DNA from 4 places in the Mesorhizobium sp. L-8-10 genome. Region 4 is predicted to be linked to each of the others. Evidence: predicted binding sites of a transcription regulator. Region 4 holds the regulator's gene; each other region holds the start of a gene.
What was found. Region 4 encodes PhoB, which activates phosphate uptake and scavenging genes when phosphate is short. Its sites were predicted from a motif close to TGTCATNNANCTGTCAT; they were not measured.
Positions count from the first base shown of each region.

Region 1: JN280_RS18150 (LTA synthase family protein) is a predicted target of PhoB. The motif match lies at 2,127-2,143, and genes of this name have one in related genera.
Region 2: JN280_RS21625 (UDP-2,3-diacylglucosamine diphosphatase) is a predicted target of PhoB. The motif match lies at 1,835-1,851, and genes of this name have one in related genera.
Region 3: JN280_RS01155 (DUF1045 domain-containing protein) is a predicted target of PhoB. The motif match lies at 1,680-1,696, and genes of this name have one in related genera.

Region 1 covers NZ_AP023263.1:3,918,282-3,921,511, forward strand. Annotated here, with positions in the region: gene JN280_RS18145 (GNAT family N-acetyltransferase) at 1-160, shown strand, start outside; gene JN280_RS18150 (LTA synthase family protein) at 171-2,042, opposite strand; gene JN280_RS18155 (glucan ABC transporter ATP-binding protein/ permease) at 2,355-3,230, opposite strand, start outside.
Region 2 covers NZ_AP023263.1:4,696,016-4,699,245, forward strand. Annotated here, with positions in the region: gene JN280_RS21615 (NADP-dependent malic enzyme) at 1-857, opposite strand, end outside; gene JN280_RS21620 (SDR family oxidoreductase) at 1,014-1,778, opposite strand; gene JN280_RS21625 (UDP-2,3-diacylglucosamine diphosphatase) at 1,898-2,710, shown strand; gene JN280_RS21630 (MFS transporter) at 2,874-3,230, shown strand, end outside.
Region 3 covers NZ_AP023263.1:266,403-269,632, forward strand. Annotated here, with positions in the region: gene JN280_RS01150 (alpha-D-ribose 1-methylphosphonate 5-triphosphate diphosphatase) at 1-932, opposite strand, end outside; gene JN280_RS01155 (DUF1045 domain-containing protein) at 934-1,641, opposite strand; gene phnE (phosphonate ABC transporter, permease protein PhnE) at 1,784-3,154, opposite strand; gene phnE (phosphonate ABC transporter, permease protein PhnE) at 3,157-3,230, opposite strand, start outside.
Region 4 covers NZ_AP023263.1:2,411,888-2,415,117, reverse strand. Annotated here, with positions in the region: gene JN280_RS11335 (hypothetical protein) at 1-141, opposite strand, end outside; gene JN280_RS11330 (DUF2000 family protein) at 321-728, opposite strand; gene JN280_RS11325 (AraC family transcriptional regulator) at 759-1,769, shown strand; gene phoB (phosphate regulon transcriptional regulator PhoB) at 1,756-2,445, opposite strand; gene phoU (phosphate signaling complex protein PhoU) at 2,487-3,191, opposite strand; gene pstB (phosphate ABC transporter ATP-binding protein PstB) at 3,224-3,230, opposite strand, start outside.

The DNA.
Region 1 (3,230 bases), 1.5 Mb from region 4:
GGGCGGGACCTATCTGCGGCTCGCCGTCGATGTCGACAACGTGTCGGCGCAGGCCTTCTACGAGAGGCTCGGCATCGTCCGTTATCCGGCCGACCACATTCACGCCGCCTATGACTATGCCTTTCAGGCCCTGTGCGAACGCGGCGGTGAACTGCCCTGAAGAGCTTTGCTCAGAAATAGCCGCCGCCACCGGCGACGAGATTGCCGCGCGCCTCCGGGAAGAAACGCTTCGCGCCTCGCTGCGTGCCGAACATCATGTCGTACTGCAGCAGCCGGTAGTCGCTGACGAGAGGATCGATCTGCCTGGCGCGAGCCCAGTCCGGAACCGCCTTGCCGTCCGGCTTTAGCAGCATGTTGCGGTCGATCACGCGGTAGCGCTCGTGCAACTCGCCCAGGAAGTCGGTGTAGTAGGGGTGCTGGATGCCGGCGGCTTTCAGCACCTGCATGGGAACGAAGGCCGGGCTGATCGTACCGAGCTTCTTCACCTTGCCGGTCCGGTTCGACCAGATCACCAGCGGGGTCTCGTGCGTCCGCGCCATGTCCTTCGCCGGACCTTTGCGCGGTGCCACGAGATCCTTCATGAAGCCGGTCTCGACATAGGCAGGGCCGAGCGGCGGCAGATGGTCGCCGAACAGCGCGATCACGGTCGGCCGCTCGCGCAACTCGGCCCACTGGATCAGCCGGGCCAGCCCCTTGTCGGCGTCGGAAGCGCCCTCGGCAAAGGTGAGGATGGATTCGCTGGTCTTGCGGCTGAGGCCGGGCGCCACGACGCTGTGGCTCACATCGGCATAGCGGTGCGGCTCGTAGGGACCGTGGCTCTGCAGGCTGACCGCGAAGAAGAAAAACGGCCGGTCGGTGGCGTCGGCCCGGCGGATGATCTCCTCGGTGAGTGCGGCGTCCGAGGCGAGCGGCCCGCGTTTGGCGAGCGGCAGCATGTTGTCCTCGGACAGGAACCGGTCGAAGCCGAAGGCGTCATAGACCGCGCCGCGGTTCCAGAACCATGATGTATAGGGATGGATCGCCGTGGTCTGATAACCCTGGCCGCGGAAGAAGGTGGCCAGCGACGGCACCGGCGCGCGCACATATTGCTGATACGGAATGCTGCCATAGGGCAGGAAGGCGTTCGAGAAGCCGGTCAGCGCCTCGAACTCGACATTGGCGGTCATGCCGCCGAATTCAGGCGAGAAGACATGGCCCGACAGCATGGCGCGCGTGGTGGGGATCGGGTCGGGCCAGATCTTCACGCCGGGCAGGCGCTTCGGATCCCAGAAGGACTCGCTCATCACGATGATGACGTCGGGCTTTTCCTTCGGCAGCATGGCCGGTCCGCGTGGCGCCGCGCCGATGCGGTCGATTGCCTGCGGCGAATAGCCGGCCGGGGCGGGGACATGGGCCATCGGCACGTTGAGAGCGAAGGCGAGCGTGAAGCCGTTGACCGAGTAGTTCTCGCGCTGATCCCACATGACGGGGATGATCTGCAGCCGGTCCCGCGTCCATGAGAAGGTTGCGTAGTCCATGATCGACGCGAAGAACGCCAGCGTCGGCGCCGCCAGAGCGACCCGCATCAGCCGGCTGTTGAGCGGTAGCACCGGGAAACGGGCGCACCAGAAGCGCCAGGCGAAGACGAACATGCCGAGGGCCATCAGGGAGCCCGCGGCCATGGCGAGGCCGGTCAGCGGCCGCTCTCGCACCAGGAGCGGCATCAACTCGATGATCTGGCGGTAATAGAGGAAGTCGGTCGGATAGAGCGGATCGCCGAGATAGTGGATCTTCTGCTGGCCGATCCAGGCGAGCAGCAATAGCGCCGGCCCCATCACCAGCAGCGACTGGTAGCGTCGCCCGAGCAGGGCATCGAGCCCGAGCATCACCAGCAGGAAGAGCAGGACCGTCGTCCAACCTGGACGACTCGCGTCGCCGAAGAAGGTCAATGTCGACTGAAGCGAGCCACGCGCCATGAACTCGACCGCGAAGACGAGCGCCGCGGCAACGGTGACGGAAAGCAGTGCCGAGGCCGCGACGCGCAGCAGCCAACTGTCGGTGATCGATTCCTGCCAGGGTGCGCCCTTCAAGGCGCGGATTTTCACGATGGGCCTGGCCAATTCGATACCTCTGATACGCCGACCAACTGTCATGCAGCCGTCATCAGGCTGTCATGCGCGTGTCACTATTAACGCGCGACACGCGAAAAAGGATATGAAGGGGGGCGCTTTTTTGACGAAAATTTCTGGTTGCGACAATTTGTACGGCTAAATATATCGTTATCCGGTGATTTCCGGTAAATGACTGAAACAATTACGTGATTTTGGAGGCGGATTGAGAGGCGGCCCAGCGGCGAGCCGCCCCCGGGGCCCCTCCTAGGCCACTTCCTTGATCGCGATATGGGCGACGCGGCGGACCTCGTCATCGGTGAGCAGGCCGCCGGCGCGGAGCAGCCCGGCGAAGCGTCCGTTGCTCGCCGAAAGTTCGGCGAAACCGCCCTTCTCGACGATGTGGCCATTGTCCATGAAGATGATGAGGTCGGCGTCGCGGACGGTCGAGAGGCGGTGCGCTATGATGAAGGTCGTGCGGTTTGCCCGCAGCCGATCGATCGCTTCCTTCACGCGGGCCTCGGTTTCAACGTCGAGCGCGCTGGTCGCCTCGTCGAGCACGAGGATCGGCGCATCCTTCAGGATGGCGCGCGCGATCGCGATGCGCTGGCGCTCGCCGCCCGAGAGCTGTCCGCCGCGCTCGCCGACCTGGGTGTCGTAGCCTTCGCTCTTGGCCAGGATGAAGTCCTGGGCGGCTGCGGCGCTGGCGGCGGCGTGCACATCGTCATAGGAGGCATCGGTGCGGCCGATGCGGATGTTCTCCTCGATCGAGCGGTTGAACAGGCCGGCGTCCTGGAACACGGTCGCCACCGAGTGGCGCAGCGATCGGCGGGTGATGGTGCGGGTGTCCATGCCATCGACCAGGATGCGGCCGCTGTTGGGATCGTAGACCCGCTGCAGCAGGTTGATCAGCGTGGTCTTGCCGGCACCGGTCGGGCCCACGATCGCCACCGTCTGGCCGGCCGGTACATCGAAGGATATGTCCCTGACGCCGACCGTCGAATTGGGGAAGGAGAAATTCACGTCCTCGAAACGGACATGGCCGGTGAGGCGTTCGATTTCGCGCAGGCCATCGGGCTCCTTCCGATCGGCTACCGCGTCCTCGAGCCGATAAAAGTCCTCGAGCTTCGCTCCGGCTTCGAA
Region 2 (3,230 bases), 2.3 Mb from region 4:
TCTGCCATGTGCTGCAGAAGTTCGGGCTTGAGGACGCCGGCGGCGGAAAGCCCGAGGAAGACGTCCGCGCCCCCGATGACGTCGGCCAGAGTGCGGGCATCGGTGTCCTTGACGTAGGGCTCCTTCCACCGGTCCATCTCCTCGACGCGTCCCTTCCAGGCGACGCCGAAGCGGTCGGTGACCCAGATGTTCTCGTGTCTTGCGCCGAGCGAGACCAGCAGGTTGAGGCAGGCAAGCGCGGCAGCACCTGCCCCCGATGTCACGATCTTGACGCTGTCGATCTTCTTGCCGGCCAGTTCGAGCGCATTCAGCACAGCGGCCGCGACGATGATCGCGGTGCCGTGCTGGTCGTCGTGGAAGACGGGAATGCCCATGCGGGCCTTGAGCTGTTCCTCGACCTCGAAGCACTCGGGCGCCTTGATGTCCTCCAGATTGATGCCGCCGAAGGTGGGTTCCAGGGCTGCCACCGTCTCGACCATGCGGCCGATCTCGGGCGCGTCGATTTCAATGTCGAACACATCGATGCCGGCGAACTTCTTGAACAGCACGGCCTTGCCTTCCATGACGGGCTTGGAGGCCAGCGGACCGATATTGCCCAGCCCCAGCACGGCGGAGCCGTTGGAGATCACGGCGACCAGATTGGCGCGTCCGGTATAATCGGCCGCACGTGCGGGATCGTCGCGGATTTCCAGGCATGGGGCGGCGACTCCCGGCGAATAGGCGAGCGCAAGGTCGCGCTGGTTGCCGAGCGGCTTCGTCGCCTGGATCTCCAGCTTTCCGGGGATGGGATATTTGTGGAAGTAGAGCGCGGCCTCGTCGAGGTCCGACCGTTGCTGTTTCTTGGCGTCGTCGTTCATCGCGGCCACCCGTCCCGTTCTTGTCCTTGTCAGTATTAGCCATACACCGCCGGATTCGCGAGCGCTTCGCGAAGGGGGCGACACGAGCACACATCCCGCGCCGGCTTCGCGCCGGCGCGCTGGCGTGCCCGCCGCGGATCCTGCCGGTCGGCGCGGTCAGAAAGCGCTCACATAGGAGCCTCCGTCGACGGGAATGTTCTGCCCCGTCAGATAACCGGCATGGACCGAGCAGAAGAAGGCGCAGATCTGGCCGAATTCCTCCGGCGTTCCCAAGCGTTTCGCGGGAATGTCGGCGCTCAGTCGCGCGATGCGCTCCCCTTGTGGCATTTCGGAACCGAAGGCGCCGCGCAGGCGGTCAGTGTCGAGCTTGCCGGGCAGGAGATTGTTGATCGTTACATTGCTTGCCGCAACCGTGCGGGCGATACCCGCCAGAAACGAGGTGAGGCCAGCGCGCGCGCCAGAGGAGACGTCGAGGCCCGGGATCGGCACATAGACCGACAGCGAGGTGATGTTGACGATGCGCCCGAAGCCGCGCTGCACCATGCCGTCGATGACGGCCTGGATCAGTTCGATGGGGGTGACCATGTTCTTGACGACGCCGTCGAGAATCGCCTGGCGGTCCAGATCGTGGAAATCGCGACGCGGCGGGCCGCCATTGTTGTTGACGAGGATATCCGGCGACGGACAGGCGGCGAGCAGGGCGTTCTGCACCTCAGGCAGGGCGACGTCGCCGACGACCTCCGTCACGATAACGCCGTAGCGGCCGCGCAAGTCGGCGGCCGTGGCCGCGAGCCTGCCGGCGTCACGGCCGTTGACGACGAGGTCGCAGCCCGCCTCGGCGAGTGCGGCCGCGCAGCCGCGGCCGAGGCCCTTGCTCGAAGCGCAGACGATGGCCTTCTTGCCCTTGATACCAAGATCCATGGCGTGTCCTTTCCCAAAAAAGCGGAACCTATCCTGCGGGCTCACCGAACCGCAACCGTCATACGCCTGTTGCATGAATCGGGGCATAGCCACACTGAAACAACGGTTCGGATCAGCCAATGCACGGCGAAACCCCGCGCAAGGTGCGCACGCTCTTCATTTCCGACCTCCATCTCGGATCGAAAATCGCCAAGGCCGATTTCCTCCTCGACTTTCTGCGCGATCATGAGGCGGAGACGATCTATCTGGTCGGCGACATCGTGGACGGCTGGCGCCTGCGCCGTTCCTGGCACTGGCCGCAATCGCACAACGATGTCGTGCAGAAGCTGCTGCGCAAGGCGCGCAAGGGCGCCAGGATGGTCTACATCGCCGGCAATCACGACGAGTTCCTGCGCGACTTCCAGGGCGTGCATTTCGGCGGCATCGAGGTTGCCGACCAGGCGATACATGTCGCGGCGGACGGACGCCGCTACCTCGTGATCCATGGCGACCAGTTCGATACCATCGTCCACAATGTCCGCTGGCTCGCCTATCTCGGCGACAAGGCCTATGACCTCGCCATCATCGTCAACCGCATCGTCGGCCGTTTCCGCCGCCTGTTCGGCATGCCCTACTGGTCCTTCTCTTCCTGGGCGAAGGTGACGGTCAAGCGGGCTGTCAATTTCATCAGCGCCTTCCAGACCATCGTCGCCGAGCAGGCGAAGAACGCCGAGGTCGACGGCGTCATCTGCGGGCATATCCACCACGCCGCAATGGAGGACATCGCCGGCATCCGCTACATCAACACCGGCGACTGGGTGGAGAGTTGCACGGCCGTCGTCGAACATTTCGACGGGACGATGGAGATCCTGCGCTGGACGGAGACGGCTGCACAGCCTGCCGCCGGCCGCTTCGTGCCCGTCGTGATCGACGCCAAGGCGGCTGCCGCCTGAGCCCAGCCGCCGGCGCTTGCGCAGGCATCCATGCGAGCCTCCCGAGGCGAAATCAGCGCGGCGATCCGATTGGGCCAGACGTTCCGCTCCGGCAGCCGGCGTGGTATCGACGATGTCGTGCTGGCGACTCGCCCTTCGGCCGGCCATCTCCCGGACCGCCTTGTTGTCATCGCTCCCGCCACTTTCGCCCGAACAACTCGTCAAGCCGCGCCATTTCGAGCTGCGGATCGCGGCCATCTTCGCCTTCCTGTTCATCCCGCAAGGGTTGCATCTGCCCTACTTCCCGCTCTGGCTCGAATTGAAGGACTTCGGTCCCGAGCAGATCGCGGTGATCCTGTCGGCGCCGATGTTCCTGCGTGTCTTCACCACACCACTGATCACCGCTTTCGCCGACAGGGCCAAGGACAGGGCCAATGTGCTCATTGTGCTCGCCGCCGCGACGCTGACGCTCAGCTGCGGCTACTTCCTCGAACCGAGCTACGTCCTCGTTCTCGGTATCTCGCTGGCGCTTTCGGTGGTC
Region 3 (3,230 bases), 2.1 Mb from region 4:
TGGATAAGGCTGAACGGAATGTAGTCGGAGGATAGGATGTCGAGCAGGCCGCCTTCGGCCAGTGCGCGCGCCGAGACGTTGCCGGAATGCGAGCCGCCGCGCATGACATTGGGGGCGCCCATGAGCACGCCGAGCCCGGCTTCCCTGGAAGCGCGGGCGGCCTCGGCGGTGGTCGGGAATTCGGCGACGCGGATGCCCTGGCTGACAGCTTCCTCGACATGGGCGACGGTGGCGTCGTCATGGCTGGCGAGCACGATGCCGCGCGCCTGGCAGGCGGCGGCAATCGCCGCTCGATTGGCCGGCGAATTGGCCTCGGATTCGGCGATCCGGCGCTCGCAGAAGACGCGGAACGCCTCGTCGGACATCTTGAGCTTGCCCTGGTAGTAAGTCGCATAGGCCGAAAGCTGCGCGAACTGGCGCTGGCCCGGCGCATGGTCCATCAGCGAAGCGAGCCGTACGCGGTCGTCGCCGTCGAAATAGCCGAAGCCGTCGAGGCAGTCCGGAGCTGACACCTCGCAGCGCAGATGAATGAAATGGTCGGCACGGACCCGGTCCTGGCGCACGCTGTCCTCTATGGCGTCGGCCAGCTTGCGCATCTCGACGGCGGTCATGTCGGCATCCTCGTCGAGACCGACACGCAGCGCGTCGAAGACCGTGGTGATACCGGCGGTGGCGACCTGAGCGTCATGGGCGAGGACCGCGGCGATCGGGTTCCAGCGCACCTTCGGCCGCGGAGCGTAGTGGCCTTCGAGGTGGTCGGTGTGCAATTCGACAAGGCCCGGAATGACGAAGTCGCCTTGCATATCCTCGCCGCTGCGGGAGGAGCCGGAGGCGATGTCGGCGATGAGCCCGTCGCGGATCAGCAGCGACCCTGTCACCACCTCGTCGGCGAGAACGAGGCGGGCATTGGAGAGAACGGTTTCGGCAGTCATGTCAGGCGGACTTTCTTTCCCGCTGTCGTCCCAGCGGATGGTAGGATTGAACCTTGAACGGCGCTCCGGCCTCGGGTTCGACAAAAACGGCGAGCCCGTCCACTGCGACGGGGCCCTCGAGCATGGTACCAAAAAACTCCTCGATCGCGCCACGGATGCGCGGAGCCTCTTCGGCGCCGACCCTGCCGGTCAGCGTCATGTGGAAGCGGAACGCCTCGAAGACGTAAGGATAGCCCCACTGGCAGAGATTGCGGAATTCGGCGGGGCGCAGCGCATCCGGGTTGCGCCGCTCGATCTCGGCCTCGGTGAGCGGCGCGCGGAAGCGGTCGAAGGCGACCACGACGTCGTCGGCGAGCTTGTGCAGCGCCGCCGGCTTGCCCTCCGGCATGAGCGCGAAGAAACTGTCGAGTTGGGCAATCACGAGGCGCGGCAGCACGACCGGCGCCATGCCCTCGGCAAAGGCGTCGACCGCCTTGCCGAGAGAGGCTTCGGTCTCGCCTTCGGCCAGGCGGAACGGCGCCTTCAGGGTCGCATGGAAGCCGTAACGGCGCGCGGCCGCCGTATGGAAGGCGATTTCGGCCGCCGAGATACGACCGAGCGCGGGCGCCGGGGTGACGTCGCCGGTAAAGGGGTCCCTGCCCAGCCACTTCGCCGCGGTCCGGGTCAGCGGATCATCGGGCGCTGGCGTGAAATAGATCGCGTAACGCATGGTTATTCCTCGCAAGCCCGATGCCATAGGCGATTTGCATGACAGATTCACGAAGCTATGCGTGATTTCCCAGCGCTAGCAAAACTTAGCCGGCAAGTCACGGAAGGGCTCAGGTGAGGGGCCGGCGCCTCTCAATCCCTCTTCAAGCGCTGCCCGACATCAAACGCTTTCTCAACGCGTTGGAGATGTTGTCGAAGATGAAGACCACGATCAGGATCAGCAGCACCATATAGGCGACGTTCTCCCAGTCGGTGTTGGTGCGCATGGCCTCCCACAGCTTGAGGCCGATGCCGCCAGCGCCGACCGCGCCGATGATGGTCGCCGAGCGCGTGTTCGACTCCCAGAAATAGAGCGACTGGCTGAGGAAGACCGGCAGCACCTGGGGCAGCACGCCGTAGCGCTGCACGAGCGCCGGGTTGGCGCCGACGGAGCGTATGCCCTCGCGCTGCTTGTCGTCGATGTTCTCCAGCGCCTCGGAATAGAGTTTTCCGAAGGTGCCGGTGTCGGTGAAGAAGATCGCCGAGATGCCGGCGAGCGGACCGGGACCGAAGGCCCGCGTGAAGAACAGTGCCCAGATCAGCATGTCGACGGAGCGCAGGAAATCGAAGAAGCGCTTGGCGACCTGGTTGACGATCCGGTTGGGCGTGATGTTGCGCGCAGCCATGAATGCCAGCGGGAAGGCGAGCATCGTCGCCAGCACGGTGCCCGCGAAAGCCATGACGATCGTCTGCATCAGCTTCAGCCAGACGTCGCCATGCTGCCATTCGGCATTGTTGAGGATGTTGTCGAAGGCCAGGGCGGCGTTCGACATATCGGGGCGGATGCGCTCCGAGGAGAATACCAGCCCGGCGACCTCGCCGAAGGACTTTCCCCAGAACGGGGAGTTGGCATCGAAGAAGAAATTCTCCCAGCCCCAGAAGCGCCGCCGCACCTTGATCTCGTCGTCCTCGATGTCTGCCCGGCCGGAAAAGCCGAAATCGACAATGATCTTGTCGCCGGGGGCCTTCTGCACGGCCCAGGCCGGCAGCGGTCCGGCCGCATCCACGCGCTCGCGTGGGATGATGGTGACGTCGAGCGTCTCGCCGGCCCGGGTGACCGTCACGCGGCCGGGCGTGACGTCGATCGTGGCACTGCGGCCCATCGACATGGCGATATGCGAGAAGATCTGCTTGGCCTCGCCGGTCGGCTTCGGGTCGAGCACGATCCAGTCGGGATGACGTTCGGGATTGTAGGCGGAGAAGCGCGGATAGGAGACTGTCGCGCCGCCGTCCTTGAAGTCGATATTGGGCCGGGTCTCGTAGCTCACCCAGTCGGCGAGATAGCTGCCGGCGATGCTCCAGTTGCCCGAGGTCAAGACGCTGCCGATCGAGAACAGCCACCAGGCGAAGATCAGGTAGCCGACGATGCCTATCCCGACGGCCCAGGATATCAGGCGTTTGCGGCCGGAGCCGGCGAAGGCTTCGGGATGGCGGGCGGCGATCGCGGCGATCTCGTTCCGGGTCAGCGCGGTCATGGTCAAGCTCCCCTGCCGAAAGCGAAAGCCTGGTCGCCGACGAGCTTCTTGCGCAGCCAGGCCGAGAACTGGTCGA
Region 4 (3,230 bases):
TGAAGCCCTGCGGTCCAGGCCGCCGCCAACCTTGCGCATGAGGAGGCGGATGTCGTCCGGCTCATGGCCGTCGGCGATCATGACCTGCCGAATGATCGGCTCGTTGAGCAGTTCGTCGAGCGTGGGCTCGCGCTGATGCATCGTGCTGCTCCATCTGCTTAGATCGCCGGAACCATAAAACGGAACTGTAACCCAATGATGTCATCGGCAGTCTTTTATGTTTCATCGTGCCGGTCTCAGTGCCTGGCGCCGGCAACATCATCGTCGCCATGTTCCGGGTGCTGCCGCGCACTTGAGCGGATTCGAGGCAACGGCCTGGCTTAGGCGTGCATGCTTGCGCCCTTGGTGATCTTGTCGACGATCTTCTTGTCGGCGCGAAGGGCAATGCCTGCCACCTTGGCATCGTCGGGCCCGAAAGTTGCAAAGACGGCGCGGTTGGCGGCATCGTGGCCGGTGGCGAACATTGCGTCGACATAGAGGGAGGTCGTGATCCCCCGCTCCAGCGAACGACGGTGGATCTGGCTCATGGTCGCCGCATCGGCGGACAGAACGATAACCGGCTGGACGGACATGGGGTTGTAGCGATTGCCATCGCGATCCACATATTCGTCGCCGATCATCTCGGGAGCTCGGAAGGAAAGGCCGGTGGTGAGGAAGGCCGTGACGTTCAGCTTCTGCCACACGGCAAGGTCACTGCGCAGGACGATGGCGACTTTGGTCTGGAACATGGATCGTATCACCGCTGGGAAGATGGCAAGATGTCTCCCGATCTAGGCTGGAACGAACAATCCGGTCTTGAACGTTTGTGCGGGCGCACCGACGAGGGCGGCATCGTGCCGGCACCGCCCTTCCCCGGCCTGGAGCGCATCGACGCCAAGTTCTTCGGCAACGCCTTCGAGCCTCATCGCCACGACACCTATGCGATCGGCGTGACCTTGCACGGCGTTCAGACATTCCGCTACCGGGGCGAGGTCCGAAACAGCCTGCCGGGCCAGGTGATCGTGCTGCATCCCGACGAGATGCATGACGGCGGCGCCGCGACCGATGCCGGACTTCACTATCGCATACTCTATCTCGAGCCCGCCCTGTTGCGGCGAAGCCTGGCAGCGAGCTGTGCCCCGCTGCCTTTCGTCCGCGACCCCGTCGTCACCGATCGGCGGCTGCGCGAGACGCTGCTGCCCTGCCTCTCCGATATCGAGGGCGAACTCGACGAATTGGCCGTCGTCCAACTCGTCACCGAGTTGGCGGACGGCCTGTCGCGCCATGCCGATGGACCCGCCCCTTCCAGGATCACCCTCGATGTCCCCCGGCTGGAGATGGCACGCGACTATCTGGAAGCCAATCTCGACCGTGTCGTGCGCTCCGACGCGCTGGAGGGCGTGACCGGACTCGACCGGTTCAGTCTGGCGCGGCAGTTCCGCGCCTTTTTCGGGACCAGCCCGCACCGCTACCTGCTGATGCGGCGGCTGGCGCGGGCAACCGCCCTCATCCAGGCTGGAGAGAACCTGGCCGATATCGCGGCCAGGACCGGCTTTGCCGACCAGAGCCACCTGAACCGTCAGTTCAAGAAGGCGTTCGGTGTCACGCCCGGCCGGTGGGGCGCCCTGACGCGGGCCCGACGGCAATCGCCGGCCCGCGCTGGAGCAGCATTTCCGCCTTTCTTCGAAAAGCCGAGACGCCCTGACTCATTGTTGTCACGCAATTCCGGACGCAAGACCGCTGCGCACTCTTGCTGGAATTGCTCCAGCGGGGACGTCACGCCTCGTTGATGGCGTAGCCGGCGCCGCGGATGGTGCGGATCACATCGGGCATGCGGGCCGTATTGACCGCTTTGCGCAGGCGGCCGACATGCACGTCGACGGTGCGCTCGTCGATATAGATCGTTTCGCCCCAGACATTGTCGAGCAACTGGCTGCGCGAGAAGACGCGCCCGGGATGCTGCATCATGAACTCGAGCAGGCGGAACTCGGTCGGGCCGAGCTTGATCTCGCTCTTCTTGCGATAGACCCGGTGCGCTTCGCGGTCGAGCACGATGTCGCCAACCTTGAGCACCGTCGACAGCACTTCGGGCTTGGCCCTGCGCAGCAAAGCACGAACCCGGGCGACGAATTCCGGCGTCGAGAACGGCTTCACCAGATAGTCGTCGGCCCCGGTCGAAAGGCCACGCACCCGGTCGCTCTCCTCGCCGCGCGCCGTCAGCATGATGATCGGCAACCGCTCGGTCTCCGGACGCATCCTCAATCGCCGGCAGAGCTCGATGCCCGACACGGCGGGGATCATCCAGTCGAGGACCAGAAGGTCGGGTACGTTTTCCTGCAGCCGGAGCTCGGCTTCATCGCCGCGATTGATGACCTCGACCTGATAGCCTTCGGCTTCCAGGTTGTAGCGCAGGAGCACGCATAGCGGCTCCTCGTCTTCCACGACCATGATCTTGGGGGCAATCATGCGGGTCGGATCTCCTCGGTATTCTTGCGGTCAAGCCTTTCTCATTCGGCGACTGTCGTCGAGGTTTCGTCGTGTTTCGGCCGCTGCACCGGAAGCTGCTCTCCCGTCATGACGAAATAGGCGTTCTCGGCGATATTGGTGACATGGTCGCCGATGCGCTCGAGGTTCTTGGCGCAGAACAGGAGATGCGTGCAGGCCGTGATGTTGCGCGGATCTTCCATCATATAGGTGAGGAGCTCGCGGAACACGGCAGTGTACTGGACGTCGATCTTCTCGTCGTCTGCCCGCAGCTTCATCAAGGCCTGGGCGTCGTCGGCGACATAGTGGTCGACGACACCGTTGACCTGACCCAACACCATGCCCGACATCGCCTCGATCGAATGCGACAGGCCGCGCGGCGCGACGCTCTGGCCGACTGCGCCCACCCGCTTGGCGATGTTCTTGGCGAGATCGCCGATGCGTTCAAGGTCGGCGGCCATGCGGATCGCGCCGACCACCGCACGGAGGTCCTGCGCCATGGGCTGGCGCTTGGCGATCAGCGTGATGGCACGATCGTCGAGCTCACGCTGCTTTGCGTCCATCACGGCGTCGTCGGAGATCACACGCTGTGCCAGCGCCGTGTCGGAGTTGAGCAGCGCCCTGGTGGAGCCCTGCACCATCGACCCCGCAAGGTCCCCCATGTCGCGGATCAGCCGGTCGACATGATCGAGTTCGTCGTCGAAAGACGTGACGGTATGTTCACCCATGATCCTGTCCTCGTTGTCCTTCCGCCCGCCGCTTACCCG